2 regions of the Streptomyces sp. NPDC047043 genome follow, and region 1 is predicted to be linked to the other one. Evidence: riboswitches for the same ligand, from Rfam matches in the RefSeq annotation. Region 1 holds a riboswitch; the other holds the start of a gene.
What was found. Region 1 has a riboswitch for ZMP and ZTP ahead of ABZ880_RS13810 (bifunctional 5,10-methylenetetrahydrofolate dehydrogenase/5,10-methenyltetrahydrofolate cyclohydrolase). Riboswitches for the same ligand answer to the same signal wherever they lie in the genome.

Region 1 (10,281 bases):
TGAACAGCGTCCAGAAGGTGATCTTTCCGAGCCGCTCGTCGAGCATCTTGCCGGTGAACTTCGGCCACCAGAAGTGGAATCCGGAGAACATCGCGAAGACGACGGTGCCGAAGATGACGTAGTGGAAGTGGGCGACGACGAAGTAGGTGTCGGACGTCGGGAAGTCCAGCGGCGGCGAGGCGAGCATCACGCCGGTCAGGCCGCCGAAGACGAACGTGACGAGGAAGCCCGTCGCCCACAGCATCGGGGTCTCGAACGACAGGGACCCCTTCCACATCGTGCCGATCCAGTTGAAGAACTTCACGCCCGTCGGTACCGCGATGAGGAACGTCATGAAGGAGAAGAACGGGAGCAGCACGCCGCCGGTGACGTACATGTGGTGCGCCCACACCGTCACGGACAGTCCCGCGATGGCGATGGTCGCGCCGATCAGGCCCATGTAGCCGAACATCGGCTTGCGCGAGAAGACCGGAATCACTTCGCTGATGATTCCGAAGAACGGCAGCGCGATGATGTACACCTCCGGATGGCCGAAGAACCAGAAGAGGTGCTGCCACAGCAAGGCGCCGCCATTGGCCGCGTCGAAGACATGCGCACCGAATTTGCGGTCCGCCTCCAGCGCGAACAGGGCCGCGGCCAGCACCGGGAAGGCCAGCAGCACCAACACGCCCGTCAGCAGCACGTTCCAGGTGAAGATCGGCATGCGGAACATGGTCATGCCCGGCGCGCGCATGCAGATGATGGTGGTGATGAAGTTGACCGCACCGAGGATGGTGCCGAAGCCGGAGAAGGCCAGACCCATGATCCACAGGTCGGCGCCCACACCCGGGGAGCGGACCGCGTCCGACAGCGGGGAGTAGGCGAACCAGCCGAAGTCGGCCGCGCCTTGAGGGGTCAGAAAGCCGCCGACTGCAATCAGCGAGCCGAAGAGATACAGCCAGTAGGCCAGCATGTTCAGGCGCGGGAACGCCACATCCGGCGCCCCGATCTGCAGCGGCATGATCCAGTTGGCGAAGCCCGCGAACAGCGGTGTCGCGAACATCAGCAGCATGATCGTGCCGTGCATCGTGAACGCCTGGTTGAACTGCTCGTTCGACATGATCTGCAGGCCCGGACGGGCGAGTTCGGCGCGCATGAGCAGCGCCATCACGCCACCGATGCAGAAGAACGAGAACGACGTGACCAGGTAGAGCGTCCCGATCGTCTTGTGGTCGGTGGTCGTCAGCCACTTGAGGTGCCTCATGCCCCGCCTGTGTCCGCTCCGGGCACGCCGGTCACACTCGAGTGACGCGAGGAGAATCACGGAAACGGGTGTGACGATCCGGATGGTGCCGGACACGAACGGAACATGAGCAACGACGAGATCTTCGCCGCTGCCTATCGCGAGCACTACTGGGCGGTCAGCCGCTATGTCGCGCGGCGACTGGACGGGCGGGCCGGCGAGGTGGAGGAAGTGGTGGCGGAGGTGTTCACGGTCGCCTGGCGACGCCGGGCCGACCTTCCGGGGTCCCCGCTGCCCTGGCTGTACGGCGTGGCACGCAACTGCCTGTCGAACGCGGTACGCGGCTACGGACGTCGCCGGCGGCTGGTCGACCGCCTGGGCAACGACGAGACCGCGCACGGCCGGCAGGTCGTTGCGAGCCCCGACGCGGAGGCCCCCGGCGGTTGGGTGCACGACGCGCTGGCCCGGCTGTCCGAGGGCGACCAGGAGGTGCTGCGCCTGACGGCATGGGAGGAACTGGGCATCGACGAGGTCGCCGTCGCCCTCGGCTGCGGCACTCGGGCCGCGTCGATGCGGCTGCACCGCGCCCGGCGCCGGCTGAGAGCCGAGATAGACCGCGTGCGTCCCACCGCGACCTCCGCCGACGCGACCCCCTCGAAGGAACACGGCCATGGCTGACGAACTCGAACTCCTGCGCCGCGCCAACCCGGTGCCGGCCGACGGCCCCCACTACGGGGAGGGCCCCCTGGACCACAGCGCCGAGCGGCGGCTCAACCGGCTGCTGCACGACCGGCCAGCGCCCCGTCGCCGCACCCGGCTGGTCTGGGGCCTAGCGGCCACCGCCGTCGTCGCCGCGACCGCCCTGACGCTGACACTCGGCGGTCCGAGCACCACCCCGGCCATCGCCGCACCCCGCGCACTGGTCGTCCAGGCCGACTCCACCCCCGTATCCCTGGACCAACTGGCAGACCGGGCACAGCAGTTGGCCATGAAGGGCGGTGCGCCGAAGCTGCGCATGGGTACGCACGTGCAGTCCTGGAGCATGGGCATGAGCGACGACAGGCCCCCGGTCACCCTGCCCGAGGAGCGGGTCGTGCGCTGGAAGGCCGACGGCAGCCACACCGAGCTGGTGGTGGCCACCGACCCGCGGCACCCCGGCCGGCCGGTCCTGCGCGACGACGGCGACGCTCCCCACCTGGTCGAGGACGGCCACGTCATCAGCCGGCAGACCTATCCGCCGAGCTGGAGCGACGCACCCCCCGAGTCCCCGCCGCCGCACGACACGGCACAGCTGCGGGCCTACCTGAAGGAGGCCACGTACACCCACACGAAGTTCGGCACCCCCGAACTCCTCGACGGCGTCCAGGTGTTGCTCGACCACTGGACCCTCGGCGCCCGCGAGTCCGCGACGCTCGCCCGGCTCCTGGCGGACACCGAGGGGCTGCGCCCGGCCGGCCAGGTGACCGACCGGCTCGGGCGGCGCGGCCAGGTCTATGTGTACGAGGGCTCCGGCTTCCGCCGGATGCTGATCATGGACCCGGCCACCGGCGCCGTCCTCGGCCTGGAGACAGTCCTGACCGAGGCGGAGCGGGAGTACGGCGTCAAGGCCGGGGACGTCGAGGAGTACAGCGCCTGGATGCGCTGATCACACCCCGAGCTGCCGGGCGGCGGCATCGACGGTCTGCTCCAGCAGCGTGGCGATCGTCATCGGGCCGACCCCGCCCGGCACCGGAGTGATGAGCGAGGCCCGCTCCAGCGCGGAGTCGAAGTCGACGTCGCCGACGTTGCCCGGGTTGTACCCGGCGTCGATCACGACGGCGCCGGGCTTGATGTCCGCGCCCCGGATCAGCCGCGGCCGCCCCACGGCGGCGACCACGATGTCCGCCTCCCGGACCACCGACGACAGGTCCCGGGTGCGTGAGTGGCAGTACGTCACCGTCGCGTCGCGGGCGAGCAGCAGCATGCCGACCGGCTTGCCGAGGATGGCGCTGCGGCCCACGACCACGGCCCGCTTCCCGGACGGGTCGACGTCGTACTCGTCGGGCAGCCGCATGATCCCGCCGGGCGTGCAGGACACGAAACCCGGCAGGCCGAAGCTCATCGTCGCGAACGAGGCGAACGTGACACCGTCGACGTCCTTCTCGGGCGCGATCGCCTCGAACGCGGCCCGCTCGTCGATGTGTTCGCCCATCGGATGCTGGAGCAGGATGCCGTGCACAGCGGGGTCCTGCGACAACTCCCGGAGTTTTCCTACGAGTTCTTCGGTGGTCGTGGCGGCGGGCAGCGCCACGTGTCGGGACTCGATGCCGGCCTTGCGGCAGCGGTTCTGCTTCATGCGGACGTACGTGACGGAGGCGGGGTCCTCGCCGACCAGCACCGTCGCCAGACAGGGGGGCGTGCCCGTGGTTTCCGTAAGGGCGGCCGCACGCTTGGCGGTGTCCTCGACGCTGCGCCGGGCGAGCGCGGTGCCGTCGATGAGCCGGGCCTGAGACATGATCCACTCCTGGGCTGGTGTGACGGGATCGCCCAGGCGCACGGCATCGACTCTGCGTGGCCGCTCCCCGGTGGTGCTCCACCTCAGCGCCAGTCACGGCCGCCATCAGCCTAACCGGGGGCGTGGGTACGGCTCATCGGTGACGCAGGATGCGCCGTCTGCGTGCACGGCCGGCATGCTGTGCCGGCGGAAGCGGGCGAGGTCGCACCGCCCGCAGCACGGACCGCAGCAGAGCGACGGACGCCAGGCCTTCTGCCGCGGAAACCGGCCCCGGGCGTCGGGGCCGGGCCGTACGCACTCGACCCAGCGCCGCACGCGCCGAGAAGGTCCAGGTCAGCCGGGTTGTGACCTGGACCCTCGCGGTTCTGCTTCCTACTCGTCCCATGCCTGGATCAGGACCTCTTCTGTGATCTTTCCGTCGCGCAGCGTGATCATCGACTCGGCCAGGACACGCGTCCCGTCCGAGTACTGGCACGACTGGCTGTAGGCGGCATGGTCGCCCTGGATGATGCACTGGTCCACTTTGTGCGTCATGTCACGGCTGTAGATGTCCTCGAACAGTGCCCCGATCTCGTCGCGACCGCGCAGGATCTTGGGCTGGCTGGGTTGGGTGTTGCGGTCCACGATGCGTATCTGCGCATCGTCCGCGTAGAGCGACAGAAGATCTGCCGCCGTGTGTGCTTCTACGCCCCGGCGCAGAGTGTCGGCGCTGAAGGCGGGCGTTGCCGCGGTGCCCATGGTGACCTCCTTCGAGGGCCGCGACCCGACGGGAGCACGGGCCGCGAGGGGGCTCACCTTCGAGACTCCTCCGCCCCGGCAGGCTCGGCAAGCGCAGCCGACCGCTGCGCCTGACGGGTGAGCGGGGCGGCACCCCCGTGTCCGCCGGGCGCCCGGTTCCGTTGCTGAATGCATGATCTCAACACGACGTATCGTCACCGCCGTTGGTCTCGCCGCAGGGCTCACCGGCCTCGTCGCGCCGCTGGCGCATGCGGACGAAGCGGCGGTCGCGAACGCGGCTGTCCCGGGCACCGACCTGCTCAACCCGATCACCACGGTCGACGCGCTCAGCGCCACTGCCGTGCCGGTGGAGCGCAAGGAGCCCGTGGCGACCAGGGAGACCGAGGAGACCAAGCCGCAGGCTCCGCGGCCCGAGCAGGTGGAGCAGCTCAGGAACATCAGGGATCTCAAGCAGTTGCACCGGGCCGCCGACATGCAGGCCAACTGGGCTGCTTGGGGCCGTTGAGCGGATCGACGCCGTATCGCGCGTCTCGTGGAGGGCCGTCCGGAGGCCGGGCGGCCCTCCGCTCTGACGTCCGCTGTGTGAATTGGCTTTCACGTGGCGGACATGTCGAGGAAGTGGAAGCCGGGCCCGGGGTGCATCAGGAAGTCGTGGTGGGAGATGTTCCACGCGTAGGCGCCCGCCAGCGAGAACACCACCCGGTCGCCCGCCCTGAGCCCGGGCGCCGGGACACGCCGGGCCAGGACGTCCTTCGGGGTGCACAGCTGCCCGGCCAGCGTCACCTGCTCGCCCTCGGCCGCCGACCGCGGCCACGGGTGCGGCCAGGCGTCCACCGGCAGTACGGAACAGGGCTGGTCGTGCCCCTTCGTCGCCGGGGTCCGCAGATGGTGGGTCCCGCCCCGGACGACGCCGAACTCCTCGCCGTGACTGTGCTTCACGTCCAGCACCTCGGTGGCGTACCAGCCGCAGTAGGCCGTCAGCGCCCGCCCCGGCTCGATGCGCAGGGTCAGCCCGGGGTGTGCCTCGGTCAGCCGGGCGAGCCCTTCGCCGTATGCGGTCCAGTCGAAGCGGCGGCCGGGGTCGGTGTAGTCGACGGTCATGCCGCCGCCGACGTTCACCTCGGCGAGCCGAACGCCGAGGCCCATGGCCCAAGTCACGGCGGACTCGGCCACCGCCAGCTGCTCCGCGGCCTCCAGCCCGCTGGCCAAGTGGGCGTGAATGCCACGCAGTTCGAGGTTCGGATACATCCCGTCGGCGAGGGCACGGACAACCTCGACCGCCTGCACCGGATCAAGACCGAACGGTGTCGGACGGCCGCCCATCGCCAGTGAACTCCCCGCCAACGACCCGTCCGCGACGGGCAGGTTGACGCGAGGCAGCACCGCCACCCGCCGTCCCGGCGCGGAGCTGCGCGCCAACTCGGCCAGCATGCGCAGCTCGTACTCGCTCTCCACATGGAAACGGTCGACGCCCAGTTCCAGCGCCGCCGTCACCTCGGCGGGGGTCTTGCCGGGACCGCCGAAGGCGAGCGGCCGGCCCGGAACGGCCTTGGCGACATGGGTGAGTTCACCGCCCGAGGAGACCTCGTACCCGTCGACGTACGGGCCCAGCGCGGCGAGGATCTCCGGCTCCGGGTTCGCCTTGGCGGCGTAGTACAGCTCGACCCGCTCGGGCAGGGCGTCCCGCACGGCGGCGGCGTGCCTGCGCAGGGCCGCCAAGTCGTAGAGATACGCGGGCAGTTCGGCGGACGGCAGGGACAGGACGCGGTCGCGGACCGCGGGTGTCGGGGCGGTCATCGGCGGCTTCCGTTCGAGTCGCGCAGGATGTCCTCGGCGAGCGGGGACGGCAGCCGGACGTAGCCGGCGTCCCGATCGGCCTTGCGCTCCCAACGGGTGAGCAGGTTGGCCTTGGCGGGCAGCGGCACTCCGGCGAGCAGGGCGGCCAGCCGGGGCGGGCAGCCGTACTCGTCGGCGTGTGCCTCGAGCGTGGCGCGCACCCGGGCCCACAGCGCGGCCTCCGTCTGCGGGTGCAGGTCGGCGAGCGCGGCGAGCAGTTCGGCGACGTGGTTGACCAGCAGGCAGTAGACGACCCGGTCCCAGCCGCGCTGTGCGTCGTACGTCATCGGACCCGCGACCTCGGGCGGCAGCGCCGACAGCGTCTCGGCGTGGTGCTCGGGGACGAGCTTGGTGCCCTCCAGGTCGCGGAAGAGCACCTGGGCGGGCATGCCGTCACCGTCGACGCAGATCAGGACGTTCTGGAGGTGCGGTTCCAGGACCAGCCCGTGCTCGAAGTAGGCGGACAGGACGGGCGGGACGAGCAGGTCCAGATACGACGACCACCAGGCGAGAGCCGTCCGGACGTCCGCACCCTCCAGCAGGCGGGAGATGTGGGCGGCGCCGGTCGGGTACTCGTCGGCGACGGCTGCCGCGAGCAGGGGGGTGGTGCCCGGGGCGAGGCGGTGCGGGAGGCCCTCGCGCACGATGACGCCGAAGCCCTCCAGAAGCTCGCGGTCCGGGGCACCGTCCGGGCGGGGGAGGGCGAGCGTGCGGTAGGCGGGCTCGCGGAGGACCGCGCTGTGGGGGAAGCGCTCGGCCAGCTCGGCGAGGGCCGGGGCCAGGGCGCGGGTCAGGGCGACGGCACCGGACAGCTCGTAACTGCTGTTCTTGCGCAGACAGTTGGTGATCCGCACGTTCAGGCTGAACTTGAGGAAGCTCTCCCCGTCGTAGAGCGTGCGCACCGACGCGGTGGCGGCGAAGGGCCGCCCGCCCGGGCCGAGGTCGAGGACGTCGCCGCGGTCGAGGGCGGCGCGCAGCAAGGGGTGTTCGCGCAGCGTCTCGTACTGCCAGGGGTGGGCGGGCAGCAGCCGGTAGCCGTCGGGGAGGTCCGAGCGCAGCCTGTCCAGCGGGACGACGGCCGAGGCGTCGGCGTACTCCTCGGCGATCAGTCCGGCGCGGACCGCGAGGTGCCGCAGCGGGAAGGAGGCGCCGACCTCCGGGGCGTACGCGGACCAGGCGCGCGGGTCGCCGGTACGGGCCTTGGGCGTCGGGTGGAAGCGGTGGCCGAACAGCAGGGACTGTTCGGAGGCCAGGTAGGCCGAGAGCCGGTCGTCCGGGGCCGACACGGCGCGCGTGGCCGCAAGCGAGGTCGCCACGGCCGCGTGGCTGGAGGCGAGTTGCTCCAGGAACTCCTCGTTGCGCACCCCCGTACGCAGCGAAAGCTCGTCGTGCGTGTACTCGGCGAGTCGCCGCCAGTCCACCTCGACCCATTCGCCCTCGCGCTGTTCGCTGACCGCACCCGTGAACCGGTGCGCACCGAGCAGCGAGGTGCGGCGCAGGGCGACGCGCAGCAGGATCCCGCGGCGCGGCAGGCGCACCAGCAGGTGGCCGTCGGTGACGACGGACTGGTGCTCCGGTCCGGACACCTCGCGCAGCAGGCAGTTGAGGAGGGTGTGGGCCGTCGCCTCGCCGGCGGTGGGCAGGGCGGCGGGGGCGGCGGTGCTGCCGAGCGAGTCGGTCAGGGAAGGCATCAGCGGCTCCGGCGGGTGCGGTGGTTCAGGGTGGTCAGGAGGGTCGCGAGGACGGTGACGGCGGCCGCGGTGCCGCCGATCAGCACGGGTGCGGCCGGTCCGAAGCGGGCGCTGCCCGCCGCCGCGGCCACGCCGGCGGCGACCGCGCCGGCCTTGGAGAAGAACTCCAGCGAGCCGAACATGCCGCCCGGCGCACGGCCCTTGGCGCAGTCGGCGGCCAGCAACGACAGACACACCAGGCCGAGCGTGAGACCGGCGCCCAGCAGCAGTCGTACGGCTATCAGCGCGGTCAGCGAACCGGCGACCCCGTGCCCGGCCAGCCCGAGCGCGATACAGGCGAAGCCGAGCGCTATCCCGGCTCGCGGACGGTCCCGGAACGCGGCGTGCACCGCCAGTGCCGACACCAGATAGACCAGGTGGGGCAGGGCGAACAGCACACCGGACAGCGCGGGCGAGGTTCCGGGCAGCCGGTCGTCGACGAGCGCGATCAGGTACGGGAAGGAGATGACGGTGGAGAACACGAACGCGAACTCCAGGCCGTACAGGGTCTTCAGCGAGACCATCGGCATCGCCTGCTCCGTCGCGGGTTCGCCCTGAGGCTGCTCCACGGGCTCCGGTTCGGGCAGTGCCGCGAGCAACAGGGCGGCCGTGAGCGGCAGTACGGCGAGCAGGGCGTACTGGCGCTGCGGCGACAGCCACCCGGACAGCGAGCCGACCACGATCGGCGCCACGACCAGCGCGGCCCGCGCACTGCCCTGCATCAACGTGAGCGCCTTGGACAGGGCCGGGCCCTCCAGGGCGGCGCCCAGGTATCCGTTGGACGCGGCGAACGTGCCGCCCAGGACGCCCTGGAGCACGAGCGCCACCGTGAAGGTGACCAGTGAGTCCGCCCAGCCGGCCAGCAGGAAGGCCACCGCGAGCCCCAACTGGGCGCGCAGCAGCAGCCGTTTGCGGCCGTAGCGATCCGCCAGCCGCCCCCACAGCGGGGCACCCAGCGCCCCGAACACGGTCGGGACGACATAGAGCACGCCCGCCCAGCGGGCCCGGTGGTCGCCCAACTCCGGGAGGATCTCGGTGAGATACGGCGGCAGTCCGAGCGCTGCGAAGGACGCCACGAAGTAGCAGCCGGCCACCGCGTGCACATGACCGCGGCCGAACCCGGACCGCGGCATCCGCAGAGCCTGGGTGCTCATGCCGAACCACCGCCGGGCAGCAGGTAGTTGGGGCCGGTCGTGTAGTGCTTGTTGATGTCGGCGGCACCCGAGCGCTCCTTGGACAGCAGCGTCCCGGCCGTCACCATCGCCTTCACCGGCAGTCGCGGCGCCTCCAGAACGCGGGCGCGCAGGACGGCTCCGGCATCGCCGCCGAGTCGGTCCACCGCATCCGTCAGCCGGGTGCGTATGAGATCCAGTAGGGCCCCGCGGTGCTTCGGCAGCCCGAACGCGTAGGCGCCCGCACACAGATGGAGGGTGATGGTCGCGAACACGTCGGCGACCGGCCCGTCGTCCTCACCGAAGATCCGCTCGTCGTCGAAGCCCCACGGCCCCGGGAGTACGGCGTCCAGTCGCAGGGAGTTGATGCGCGGGCCGTCGTTGTCCTTGAACAGCAGCCGCAGTTCGCCCGGCCGCAGCACCACCGAGATGTTCTGCTGGTGCGACTCCAGCGCGATGCCGTAGCCGAACAGCGTGGTCTGCCAGTCGAACAGCAGCGTCAGGAGGGCGTCCAGCAGGGCGAGCGGGTCGCCGCCGTAGAAGCGGTCGGCGAGGTGGTCGACGACCTGCCGCCCGTCGGGCGCCTCGGCAAGGAGGGCGGCCAGCGGCACGAGTGTCGCGTCGTCGAGGCCGGCCGGGTAGCGGCGGCACAGGACGGCCAGCAGCTCGTGGTCGGCGTGCGCGTACGTTGTCTCGTCGGCGTGCAGGATGGTGTCCCGGAAGCGCGGCTCGCGGGCGATCACGGCTTCCAGCAGCCGTTGCCCGGCCGCCCCGTCGACCAGCGTGCCGGGCTTGACGGTCCGCTTGTTGCGCAGGCCCAATGTCGCGGTGGCCAGGGGGAGTTTGAGATGCAGGGCCGGGTCCGCGACCGTGGCGACGGTGCGCATCGACAGGGTAGGTACCACGTTCAGGTGGGCGCGATCGGCGAGGACCGCGCCGTCCGGGAGACCGACGGCAGACAGGGCCTCGACGGTCAACGGATGGACGGGCAGGGGCACATGGGTGTCCTGCAGCGCATCCATGCCGAGCGCCGTGTGCCTCGGCCAGACCTCCGGGAGGCTGCCGGTCATTGTGACGGTTTCCCGGGGC
Region 2 (10,281 bases), on a different contig from region 1:
TGCACGAACCCCCAGCGCAGCGCCACATCGGTGACCGTCCCGAGCGCATGCCCCTCAGCGATGGCGAGCAGATCGCGCCGGGCGAGATCCAGCCGGACCCGGCGCAGGTACGCCAGCGGAGTCGTGGCCAGATGCGTGCGAAAGCCCTCCCGCAGGCTTCGCACACTCACCCGCGCCGCCAGCGCCATGTCGGCCACGGATATCGGCTCCTGAGCGTGCTCGGCGCAGAAGTCCGCGGCGCGGCGCACCGCGCGGGGCAGGACCGCCGGTCCCCGGCCCACCACCGTGTCGCTCAGCCGGTGCGGCTGGGCGTCGAGCAGACCGTTGACCACGAGCTGCTCGAAGTGCCCCATCCCCAGCGGCGAACGCGCCGCCAGCTCCGAGTCGGCGAACTCCGCGAACGCCCGCACCACCCGCAGCCAGGCCCGCACCGCTCCCGCGCGCCGGTCCAGCACGGGTGCGAAGAACAAGGGCGCCGACGGCAGCTCCCCGAGCCGGACGCAGAGCGCCCGGTCGAGGGTGGGCCGGGGGATGATCAGTACCCGGTTCAGGGTCTCGCCGCTCCACCGCATCGACAGCCGCTGCCTCGGGTTGACGATGCTCAGCGCGGAGGACAGCGTCACTCCGTCCGCGGTCACGGCCCCGTCCCCGGAGAGCGGAACGTGCACGTTGTAGAAGTCCGGCAACTCCCCGGGCGTGACGTCGACCTCCGCCCCGTACCCCAGCTCGTACAGCGCCACGGCCCCCTCGTGCACGCACCGGAAGCGCCCGTCGACCGGACGGTCGTCCAGCACCGTCAGCCGGTGCGGCGCGAACCGCGCACTCACGAGCGCGTGCAGCTCCTCGACATCACGGCCCTCGAAGAGCAGCCCCCGGCCGCCCGCCACCCCACCCGAACCGGCTTCGCCCATGACGGCCATGCCTCTCGCCGCGCCCCCTGTACGGACATACAGCCGTCAGTCTCCCGGCCCGCCCACCGCGGGCCTAGGGCCATCCGTCCTCCAACCCGGCCCGATGACCCCGCACATGACTCCCTCCCGCTCCTAAACCCCAAGCACCGACCGCAGTTGACCGAGTCCCCAGTCCAAGTCCTCCTTCCCGATCACCAGTGGCGGCGCGATCCGTACCGTCGCCCCCTGTGTGTCCTTCACCAGCACACCCCGGTCCATCAGCTTCTCCGACACCTCCCGCCCCGTCCCGTACGCGGGACTGATGTCGACGCCCGCCCACAGCCCACGCCCGCGCACCGCCGTCACCCGCCCCGTGTCGGTCAACTCCCGCAGCTCCCGGTGCAGATGCGCGCCCAGCTCCGCCGCCCGCTCCTGGAACTCGCCGGTCCGCAGCATCGCGATCACTTCCAGCGCCACGGCACAGGCCAGCGGATTCCCGCCGAAGGTCGACCCGTGGTCCCCGGGCCGGAACACCCCGAGCACCGCGGCCGACGACACCACCGCCGACACGGGCACGATCCCGCCGCCCAGCGCCTTCCCGAGCACATACACATCCGGTACGACACCCTCGTGCTCGCACGCGAACGTCCGTCCCGTCCGCCCCAGCCCCGACTGGATCTCATCGGCGACGAACAGCACGTTCCGCTCCCGCGTCAGCTCCCGCACCGCCGGCAGATAACCGGCCGGCGGCACCAGCACCCCCGCCTCGCCCTGGATCGGCTCAAGCAGCACCGCCACGGTGTTCTCCGTCATCGCCGCCCGCATCGCCGTCAGATCCCCGTACGGAACGATCTCGAAGCCCGGTGTGTACGGCCCGAAGTCCGCCCGCGCCTCCGGGTCGGTGGAGAAGCTGATGATCGTCGTCGTACGGCCGTGGAAGTTGTTGCCCGCGACCACGATCTTCGCCATCTCCGCCGGCACGCGCTTGACCCGGTACCCCCACTTCCGGGCCGTCTTCACAGCGGTCTCCACCGCCTCCGCGCCCGTGTTCATCGGCAGCACCATCTCCATCCCGCACAGCTCGGCGAGCTCGGCGCAGAACGCCGCGAACCGATCGTGATGAAACGCCCGCGAGGTCAGCGTCACCCGCTCCAGCTGCGCCTTCGCGGCGTGGACGAGCCGCCGGTTGCGATGACCGAAGTTGAGCGCCGAGTAGCCGGCCAGCAGATCCAGATAGCGCCTCCCCTCCACATCCGTCATCCACGCCCCCTCCGCGGAGGCGACGACCACGGGCAGCGGGTGGTAGTTGTGCGCACTGTGCGCGTCGGCGGCGGCGATGAGTGTCTCCGTAGCGGTCACGGGCTCTCCAGAAGGTGCCGAGTGCTGGGGTGACCCCTTTCCTATCGTCGCTCGCATGGTGGACGCGGGACCTCCGCGCTTCGACGCGCCCGGTAGGCTGATCCGCGGGCCGTGACTGGCGCGCTGGGATGGGACCGACCATCGGGGAGCGGCCTGTGTGTGAGCGAGTGCCGTGCGCCTGGGCCAACCGTGAACCGTGAACGCTTCAAGCCACGCCGTCCGGAGGCCGACGACATGTCAGAGCAGCAGCCCCTGTCCACCGAGTCCACCGCCTTCCGCGCCGCCCTCGACGTGATCCGCGCGGTCGAGCCGCGGGTCGCCGACGCCATCGGCCAGGAGGTCGCCGACCAGCGCGAGATGCTCAAGCTGATCGCCTCCGAGAACTACGCCTCCCCGGCCACCCTCCTCACGATGGGCAACTGGTTCAGCGACAAGTACGCCGAGGGCACCATCGGTCGCCGCTTCTACGCCGGCTGTCGCAACGTCGACACCGTCGAGTCCCTCGCCGCCGAGCACGCCAAGGCGCTGTTCGGCGCCCGCCACGCCTACGTCCAGCCGCACTCCGGCATCGACGCCAACCTCGTCGCCTTCTGGTCCGTGCTCGCCGACCGGGTCGAGGCCCCCTTCCTGGAGAAGGCCGGTGCCCGCCAGGTCAACGACCTCACCGACGCCGACTGGGCCGAGCTCCGCCAGGCCTTCGGCAACCAGCGCATGCTCGGCATGTCCCTGGACGCCGGCGGCCACCTCACCCACGGCTTCCGCCCGAACATCTCCGGCAAGATGTTCGACCAGCGCTCCTACGGCACCGACCCGGCCACCGGCCTCATCGACTACGAGGCCCTGCGTGTCTCGGCCCGCGAGTTCAAGCCGCTGATCATCGTCGCCGGCTACTCCGCCTACCCCCGCCTCGTGAACTTCCGCATCATGCGCGAGATCGCCGACGAGGTCGGGGCGACCCTGATGGTGGACATGGCGCACTTCGCCGGCCTGGTCGCGGGCAAGGTGCTGACCGGCGACTTCGACCCGGTCCCGCACGCCCAGATCGTCACCACCACCACCCACAAGTCGCTGCGTGGCCCGCGCGGCGGCATGGTCCTGTGCGACGACTCCCTCAAGGACCAGGTCGACCGCGGCTGCCCGATGGTCCTCGGCGGCCCGCTCCCGCACGTCATGGCCGCCAAGGCCGTCGCCCTCGCCGAGGCCCGTCAGCCCTCCTTCCAGGACTACGCCCAGCGCATCGTCGACAACTCCCGGGCGCTGGCCGAAGGCCTGATGCGCAGGGGCGCGACCCTGGTGACCGGCGGCACGGACAACCACCTCAACCTGATCGACGTCGCCTCCTCCTACGGCCTCACCGGCCGCCAGGCAGAGGCCGCCCTCCTCGAGTCGGGCATCGTCACCAACCGCAACGCCATCCCGGCCGACCCGAACGGCGCCTGGTACACCTCCGGCATCCGCATCGGTACCCCCGCCCTGACCACGCGTGGCCTGGGCACGGCGGAGATGGACGAGGTGGCGGGCCTGATCGACCGCGTCCTCACCACCGCCGAGCCGGGCACCACCAAGTCGGGCGCCCCCTCCAAGGCCCAGCACATCCTCGACCCGAAGATCGCGGACGAGATCTCCCGCCGCGCCACCGACCTCGTGGCCGGCTTCCCGCTGTACCCGGAAATCGACCTGGGCTGACCAACGCCCTCGCTCCAATCGCCCTCTCTTGAGTTGTCAAAGACCCGCGACTCTCGGAGATCGGCTCCCAGAGATCGACGCTCGGAGATCGACCTTCAAAGATCGATGAGTTCCTGTCGTGGCTCCTCCCGCGGCGGTCCGGCTCCCTGCCGGGCCGCCGCGCGGCGTATCAGCAGCGTGCCGCCGGCGCCGACCGCGATACCCAGGGCCAACCCGGGCACCGCCCACCAAAGACGGCCGTCGTCCGGGCCGGTCCCCGAAGGGGAGCTCCCGTCGGCGACGGTCTGCTGCTCGGACATGCCGAGCAGTCCCGACACAGCCAGCCGCTCGTAAGCCGAGCGTGGCGCTCGGTGCCAGCGGATGTCGTCGTCCTCCACGTCCGGTGCGGGATCGGTGCGCACCCAGGGCGAACCGTCGGCGGCCACGAACAGCTGGTCCTCCCGCTCGACCGCCACGTCACCGCCCGGCGGCCGGTTCGTCTGCGGCCAGCCGCCCACTCCCGTCTGCCCCCAGACCACGGTGATCCGCACCGGCGGATACCGGCCCTCGGCCCACGCCTCCGGCACCCGCTCCGTCCCGGTGTACGTCGGCTGCAGCAGTTGCCACAGCCGGGCGAACTCCGGCTCCCCGGAACGCAGCGCCGTCGTCCGCGCCGAGCCGCCCGTGACGACCATCGCGAGGTCGGGGACGTCCTGGCCCTGCGCCCGCAGGGCAACGACGGTTGCGTAAGAACGGTCCGTCCCGTCTACCGCCCCGGCTGCCGACGCGCCGCACACGACCAAAGCCACGGCCGCTTGCGCGAGGCCGGCAAGTCGTACCGGCCGTACCCCCGACCGCCTGTTCCGGCGTGTCATCCGTCCCCCCTCCCGAGCCTCCGGTCCTCATACGTCACGCAGTTCCTGCCGGGCACCGGGCTCCCGCCCCCGATGCCACCGGACCAACGGCTCCCGCGAGGCGAACGGCCGCAGAACCAGCGCCAGCAGGGCCCCGGCCCCCGCGCCCGGCAGGGCCCACCACCAGTCGGTGCCGTCATCCGTCCCGGCCGCGGAGCTGCCGGCCGTGACCTTCTTCGTCTCCGCGTCAGGAGTGGCCGCGGCATCCGTCCCTTCCGATTGCCAGGGCGCCGGGAAGATGCCGACGTAACCGTCGTCCGAGGCCTTGCCCATCACGCCCAGCTTCTTGAGCAGGGTGCGCAGCTGGGCCGGGTTTCCGGCGCGGTGCCAGTAGCCGTCGAGGTTGTCCGGCACATTGGCCGCCGTATGGATCCAGACGGCGCCCGTCCGCGAGTCGACGGGGAAGACGCGGTCCATCCGCCAGGGCGATATGTCGTGCGCCAGCCACGTGACGTTGATCTGGCGTGCGCCGGCCAGATCAGGACCCGGGGGCTTCTCCCGGGTGCCGGTGCCGGGTGGGCCGAGCAGGCGCTGCAGCTGTGCGTACTCCCCGTCCGAGTAGTACAGCGCGGAGGCCTCCCCGCTCGACGGCGATGTCACCAGCACGCTCGTCGGACCACCGGCCGAAGCCGACGACGCGCCCCACACCATCAAGGCGAGCGTCGCCGCCAACACCCCCATCAGTGCGGCCAGTTCACGAACCTTGCCCTTCCGCCCACGCATGACGTCCCCCAACCAGTCGGTCCCCTGCGGCCCGTCCGCGGGCCGCGTGTCACTTCTGGTACACCGCCCGACCCGCCGGGGTTCCCACCCCGACCTCCCTATTTCGAGGAGTCGCCGAGGGACTTCATCGCGAGGACTTCTCAAGGGACTCGGCGATCTCCACGGACCGGGCCTTGGACGCCCCCTCCAGCCGGAGCGTCACATCCTCCTCGCCGGTCCGGTGGGTCCACAGCAGCGTCGGACCGGCGGTCCGTTCCTTGCGGGTGAAGCGGTTCCCGTCCGCGTCCACCAGCCAGAAACTCAGCAGATGCGGGCGTGGGAACCACAGGGCGTAGTCCTGCACGCCGTCGGCCGAGGGCTCCCCGCCCAGCGCGATCCACTCCGGCGGCTCGCGCACCGTCTTGGCGAAGGCGGGGTCCAGCCGCTCCGGGAACTCGTCCAGCCGGACCGTGTGCCCGCCCTCGCGCCAGCACAGGCTCACCAGGAAGCGCCCGTGCGGCTCGCCCGTCACCGCCACCGTGTCCGGGACGCCGAGCGCCTTCGGCACCAGTGGCTCGAAGCCGGCCCGGCGCTCGGCCTGCCCGAGCGACACCGACCTGCCGCAGCCCGGTACCTCGGTGCCCGGCGAGGGCAGCGCCGACGGGTCGTAGCGCACCTCGACCCCGCCGAAGTCGAACCAGTCGAAGACCGCGGCCCGCACCGGGGGCGTGAGCACGAGCACCGTCAGCAGACCGCACAGTGCCGCGGTCAGCGAACGCCACCGCATCCGCGTCCAGCGCCGGACCGCCCGCAGCCGCTCACGCGCACCGGGCGGCTCGGCCACCGGGGCCGGTAGATGCTCGGCCAGTATCTGCCCCAGCACCCGCTCGACCATCGTCTCGGAGCCGATCGGGTCGCCGGCACCCTCGGCACCCTCGGTCCCGGGCGCGTCCAGCGACCGGCCCAGCGCCCGCAGCTCGTCCGGCAGCCGCGAAGGACCTCCGTCGCGTCCCCGTCCGCGCTCACGACCCCGCGGACCCGGACCCCAACCGGGACGCCGGTCGTCGCCACGTCCCCGTGGCCCCCGGCCACCGGCGCCCCCCGGACCGCGGCCACCCTCACCGTCGTACGCATCGCGTCCCTCACTCACGCTCATCACCCCCTTCCCGAGGCTCGAAATCCGGCAGAAGTCGGCCCAGCTTGCGCAAGGCGCGGTTGAGGCGGGACTTGACCGTCCCGCGGGGCCAGCCCAGGGCCTGGGCGGTCTCGGACTCGTCCATCTCCAGGAGGTAGCGGTAGGTGACGACCAGGCGGTGCTCCTCGCTCAGCTTCTCCAGGGCGGACAGGAGCGCAGCGCGGCGCTCCGTCTCCAGCGTCGCCACCGCCGGGTCCGCCGATTCCGGTATCAGCGGCTCCGCCTCCACCAACGCCGCCTCCCGGCCGGCGAGCGTGCGCTGTCGCGCCGCCGTGCGCACTGTGTTCCTCGTCTCATTGGCGACGATCGACAACAGCCATGGCCGGAACGCCGAGCCGTCCCGGAATCTGCCCAGCGCGCAGTACGCCTTGACGAAGGCCTGCTGCACCACGTCCTCCGCGTCCGCACCCGCCCCGAGCGCCGCGGCCGCCCTGAGCGCGATGCCCGTATGGGCCCGCACCAGCTCCGCGTACGCCTCGGGCTCCCCGGCGCGTACACGTGCGATCACCGCGGCCTCATCGACGATGCGGCCCCCCTCCCGCGTTCTCACACTCTTGTTACACCGCGGAAGGCGGATCGGTTCCCACCTGTTTCCGACCGGTTCCGGATCGCCCCCGGATACCTGAGAGAATGGTGAACATGGCCTCTGATCGTCCCCGCGTGCTCTCCGGAATCCAGCCCACCGCAGGCTCGTTCCACCTCGGCAACTACCTGGGCGCCGTCCGCCAGTGGGTGGCCCTGCAGGAGACCCACGACGCGTTCTACATGGTCGTCGACCTGCACGCGATCACGGTTCCGCAGGACCCGGCCGAGCTGCGCGCCAACACCCGGCTCGCCGCCGCCCAGCTCCTCGCGGCCGGTCTCGACCCGGACCGCTGCACGCTCTTCGTCCAGAGCCATGTCCCCGAGCACGCCCAGCTCGCCTGGGTCATGAACTGCCTCACCGGCTTCGGCGAGGCCTCCCGCATGACCCAGTTCAAGGACAAGTCCGCCAAGCAGGGCGCGGACCGGGCGAGCGTCGGCCTGTTCACGTACCCGATCCTCCAGGTCGCCGACATCCTGCTCTACCAGGCCAACGAGGTCCCGGTCGGCGAGGACCAGCGCCAGCACGTCGAACTCACCCGCGACCTCGCCACGCGCTTCAACGGCCGCTTCGGCGAGACCTTCACGATCCCGAAGCCGTACATCCTCAAGGAGACGGCGAAGATCTACGACCTGCAGGACCCGTCGATCAAGATGAGCAAGTCGGCGTCCACGCCGAAGGGCCTCATCAACCTCCTCGACGACCCCAAGGCCACCGCCAAGAAGGTCAAGAGCGCCGTCACCGACACCGACACGGTCATCCGCTACGACGCCGAGAACAAGCCGGGCGTGAGCAACTTGCTCACCATCTACTCGACCCTCACCGGCAAGACGATCGCCGAGCTGGAGCAGGACTACGAGGGCAAGATGTACGGCGCGCTCAAGACGGACCTCGCCGAGGTCATGGTCGAGTTCGTGACGCCCTTCAAGGAGCGCACCCAGCAGTACCTGGACGACTCGGAGACGCTGGACTCGATCCTGGCCAAGGGCGCCGAGAAGGCGCGCGCCGTCGCCGCGGAGACCCTTGCGCAGGCCTACGACAAGGTCGGCTTCCTGCCCGCCAAGCACTGACCGCGCACCACCGCACAGACGTACCACTGGGCAGAGCGCTGCACATCACTACGGTTGCGCCTGCCCGCAGCACAGCCGTGGCCGTACAGTCGATAGCCGACGGCTCAGAACAAATCCGTCACGACGACAGGAGACGAAGTGGGGACCGTAACGATCGGCGTGTCGATCGCGGTCCCGGAGCCTTACGGCAGCCTGCTCCAACAGCTGCGCGCGGGCTTCGGCGACGCCGCTGCTCACGGCATCCCCACACATGTCACGCTGCTGCCGCCGACGGAGGTCGACAGCGGCAACCTGCCGGCCGTCGAGGCCCACCTCACCGAGGTCGCGGCGAGCGGCCGGCCGTTCCCCATGCGGCTGTCCGGCACCGGCACCTTCCGGCCCCTGTCACCCGTGGTCTACGTGCGGGTCGTCGAGGGCGGCGAGGCGTGCACCGTGCTGCAGAAGCAGGTCCGTGACGCCTCCGGCCCCGTGGCACGCGAACTGCAGTTCCCGTACCACCCGCACGTGACGGTGGCGCACGGCATCGACGACCAGGCGATGGACCGCGCCTTCGAGGGGCTCGCCGACTTCGAGGCCGAGTGGCCGTGCACCGGCTTCGCGCTCTACGAGCAGGGCGCCGACGGCGTCTGGCGCAAGCTGCGCGAGTACACCTTCGGCCGCTCGGCGGTGCCACCGCAGGCCGGGCATGTGGAGCGGGGCACCATCCCGAGCCGATAGCCGGCTAGACCGGCAGCCGCCGGAACAGCCCGCGCGGCAGGTGCCGCAGGGCCGACATGACCACCCGTAGTGCGCCAGGTACCCACACCGTCTCCGAGCGGCGCCGCAGCCCCAGTTCGATCGCCGTCGCGACCGCCTCCGGGGTCGTCGCGAGCGGGGTCTCGGGCAGGCCCGCGGTCATCCTCGACCGTACGAACCCGGGGCGTACGACCATGACGTGCACGCCCGTGCCGTGCAGCGCGTCGCCCAGGCCCTGCGCGAATACGTCCAGGCCTGCCTTGCTCGAGCCGTAGATGAAGTTGGCGCGCCGGGCTCGCTCGCCGGCGACGGAGGAGAGCACCACGAGCGAGCCGTGGCCCTGCGTCTGCAGCGCGCGTGCGCTCACCAGGGCCGCCGACACGGCGCCCGTGTAGTTGGTCTGCGCGACGCGGACCGCGGCCGCCGGTTCGCGCTCGTCGTGCGCCTGGTCGCCGAGGATGCCGAAGGCGAGCAGCACCATGTCGACGTCGCCCTCCGCGAAGACCTTGCCGAGCACGGCCTCGTGGGCGTCGGGCTCGAGCGCGTCGAAGGCGACGGTGTGCACGTCCGGGCCCAGTGTGCGCAGTTCCGAAGCGGCCTTCTCCAAGGCGGGCGAGGGACGTCCCGCGAGCCACACCGTGCGGGTGCGGCGGGCGATCAGACGGCGTGCGGTGGCGAGCGCGATCTCGGACGTACCGCCGAGGACGAGCAGGGACTGGGGGAGGCCGAAGGCGTCCTTCACGACAGCAGCTCCTAGGGGGTGTTGTTTGGATCAGGTCGGCTGTGAGGAACGGTGCGTCCCGGCCGAGCCCGAGCGAGCGGGGTCTGGGACGGGCAGTTGCAAGGCGGAGGAGGGAGTCGACGCGGAGCGATGGGGGCCCCTCCCGCTCGGGCGAAGCCGAGAGTGGGGGAGAGTGACGACAACGCAACTGGGGCTCCCCCACGCCGTTAAGGCAGTGGGGGAGCGCGTGCCAGGGCCCGCGACGCCGAGCTGGTCCAAACGACAACACCCCCTCGGTGCCTAGAGGGCGAGACGGCGGGAGAGATCGGACCTGAACACACCGCGCGGATCGAGTTCCGCGCGCAGTGTCCGGAAGTCGTCGAGGCGTGGGTACATGGCGGCGAGCAGTTCGGGGCGCAGCCGGGAGTCCTTGGCGAGGTAGACGCG

Region 2: it holds a riboswitch for ZMP and ZTP, as region 1 does, so the genes downstream of both, ABZ880_RS25280 (glycine hydroxymethyltransferase) here and ABZ880_RS13810 (bifunctional 5,10-methylenetetrahydrofolate dehydrogenase/5,10-methenyltetrahydrofolate cyclohydrolase) in region 1, are expected to answer to the same signal.

The regions. Positions count from the first base shown of each region.
Region 1 covers NZ_JBEYVO010000008.1:4,292-14,572, forward strand. The annotation lists gene ctaD (cytochrome c oxidase subunit I) at 1-1,243, opposite strand, end outside; gene ABZ880_RS13800 (sigma-70 family RNA polymerase sigma factor) at 1,349-1,900, shown strand; gene ABZ880_RS13805 (CU044_5270 family protein) at 1,893-2,867, shown strand; gene ABZ880_RS13810 (bifunctional 5,10-methylenetetrahydrofolate dehydrogenase/5,10-methenyltetrahydrofolate cyclohydrolase) at 2,868-3,716, opposite strand; ZMP/ZTP riboswitch at 3,740-3,823, opposite strand; gene ABZ880_RS13815 (nuclear transport factor 2 family protein) at 4,089-4,454, opposite strand; gene ABZ880_RS13820 (hypothetical protein) at 4,627-4,959, shown strand; gene ABZ880_RS13825 (type III PLP-dependent enzyme) at 5,049-6,251, opposite strand; gene ABZ880_RS13830 (IucA/IucC family protein) at 6,248-7,981, opposite strand; gene ABZ880_RS13835 (MFS transporter) at 7,981-9,174, opposite strand; gene ABZ880_RS13840 (IucA/IucC family protein) at 9,171-10,281, opposite strand, start outside.
Region 2 covers NZ_JBEYVO010000016.1:94,121-104,401, forward strand. The annotation lists gene ABZ880_RS25270 (AraC family transcriptional regulator) at 1-920, opposite strand, end outside; gene rocD (ornithine--oxo-acid transaminase) at 1,044-2,249, opposite strand; ZMP/ZTP riboswitch at 2,351-2,440, shown strand; gene ABZ880_RS25280 (glycine hydroxymethyltransferase) at 2,484-3,935, shown strand; gene ABZ880_RS25285 (hypothetical protein) at 4,031-4,609, opposite strand; gene ABZ880_RS25290 (hypothetical protein) at 4,817-5,551, opposite strand; gene ABZ880_RS25295 (hypothetical protein) at 5,676-6,686, opposite strand; gene ABZ880_RS25300 (sigma-70 family RNA polymerase sigma factor) at 6,673-7,233, opposite strand; gene trpS (tryptophan--tRNA ligase) at 7,365-8,378, shown strand; gene ABZ880_RS25310 (2'-5' RNA ligase family protein) at 8,517-9,095, shown strand; gene ABZ880_RS25315 (decaprenylphospho-beta-D-erythro-pentofuranosid-2-ulose 2-reductase) at 9,100-9,855, opposite strand; gene ABZ880_RS25320 (FAD-binding oxidoreductase) at 10,135-10,281, opposite strand, start outside.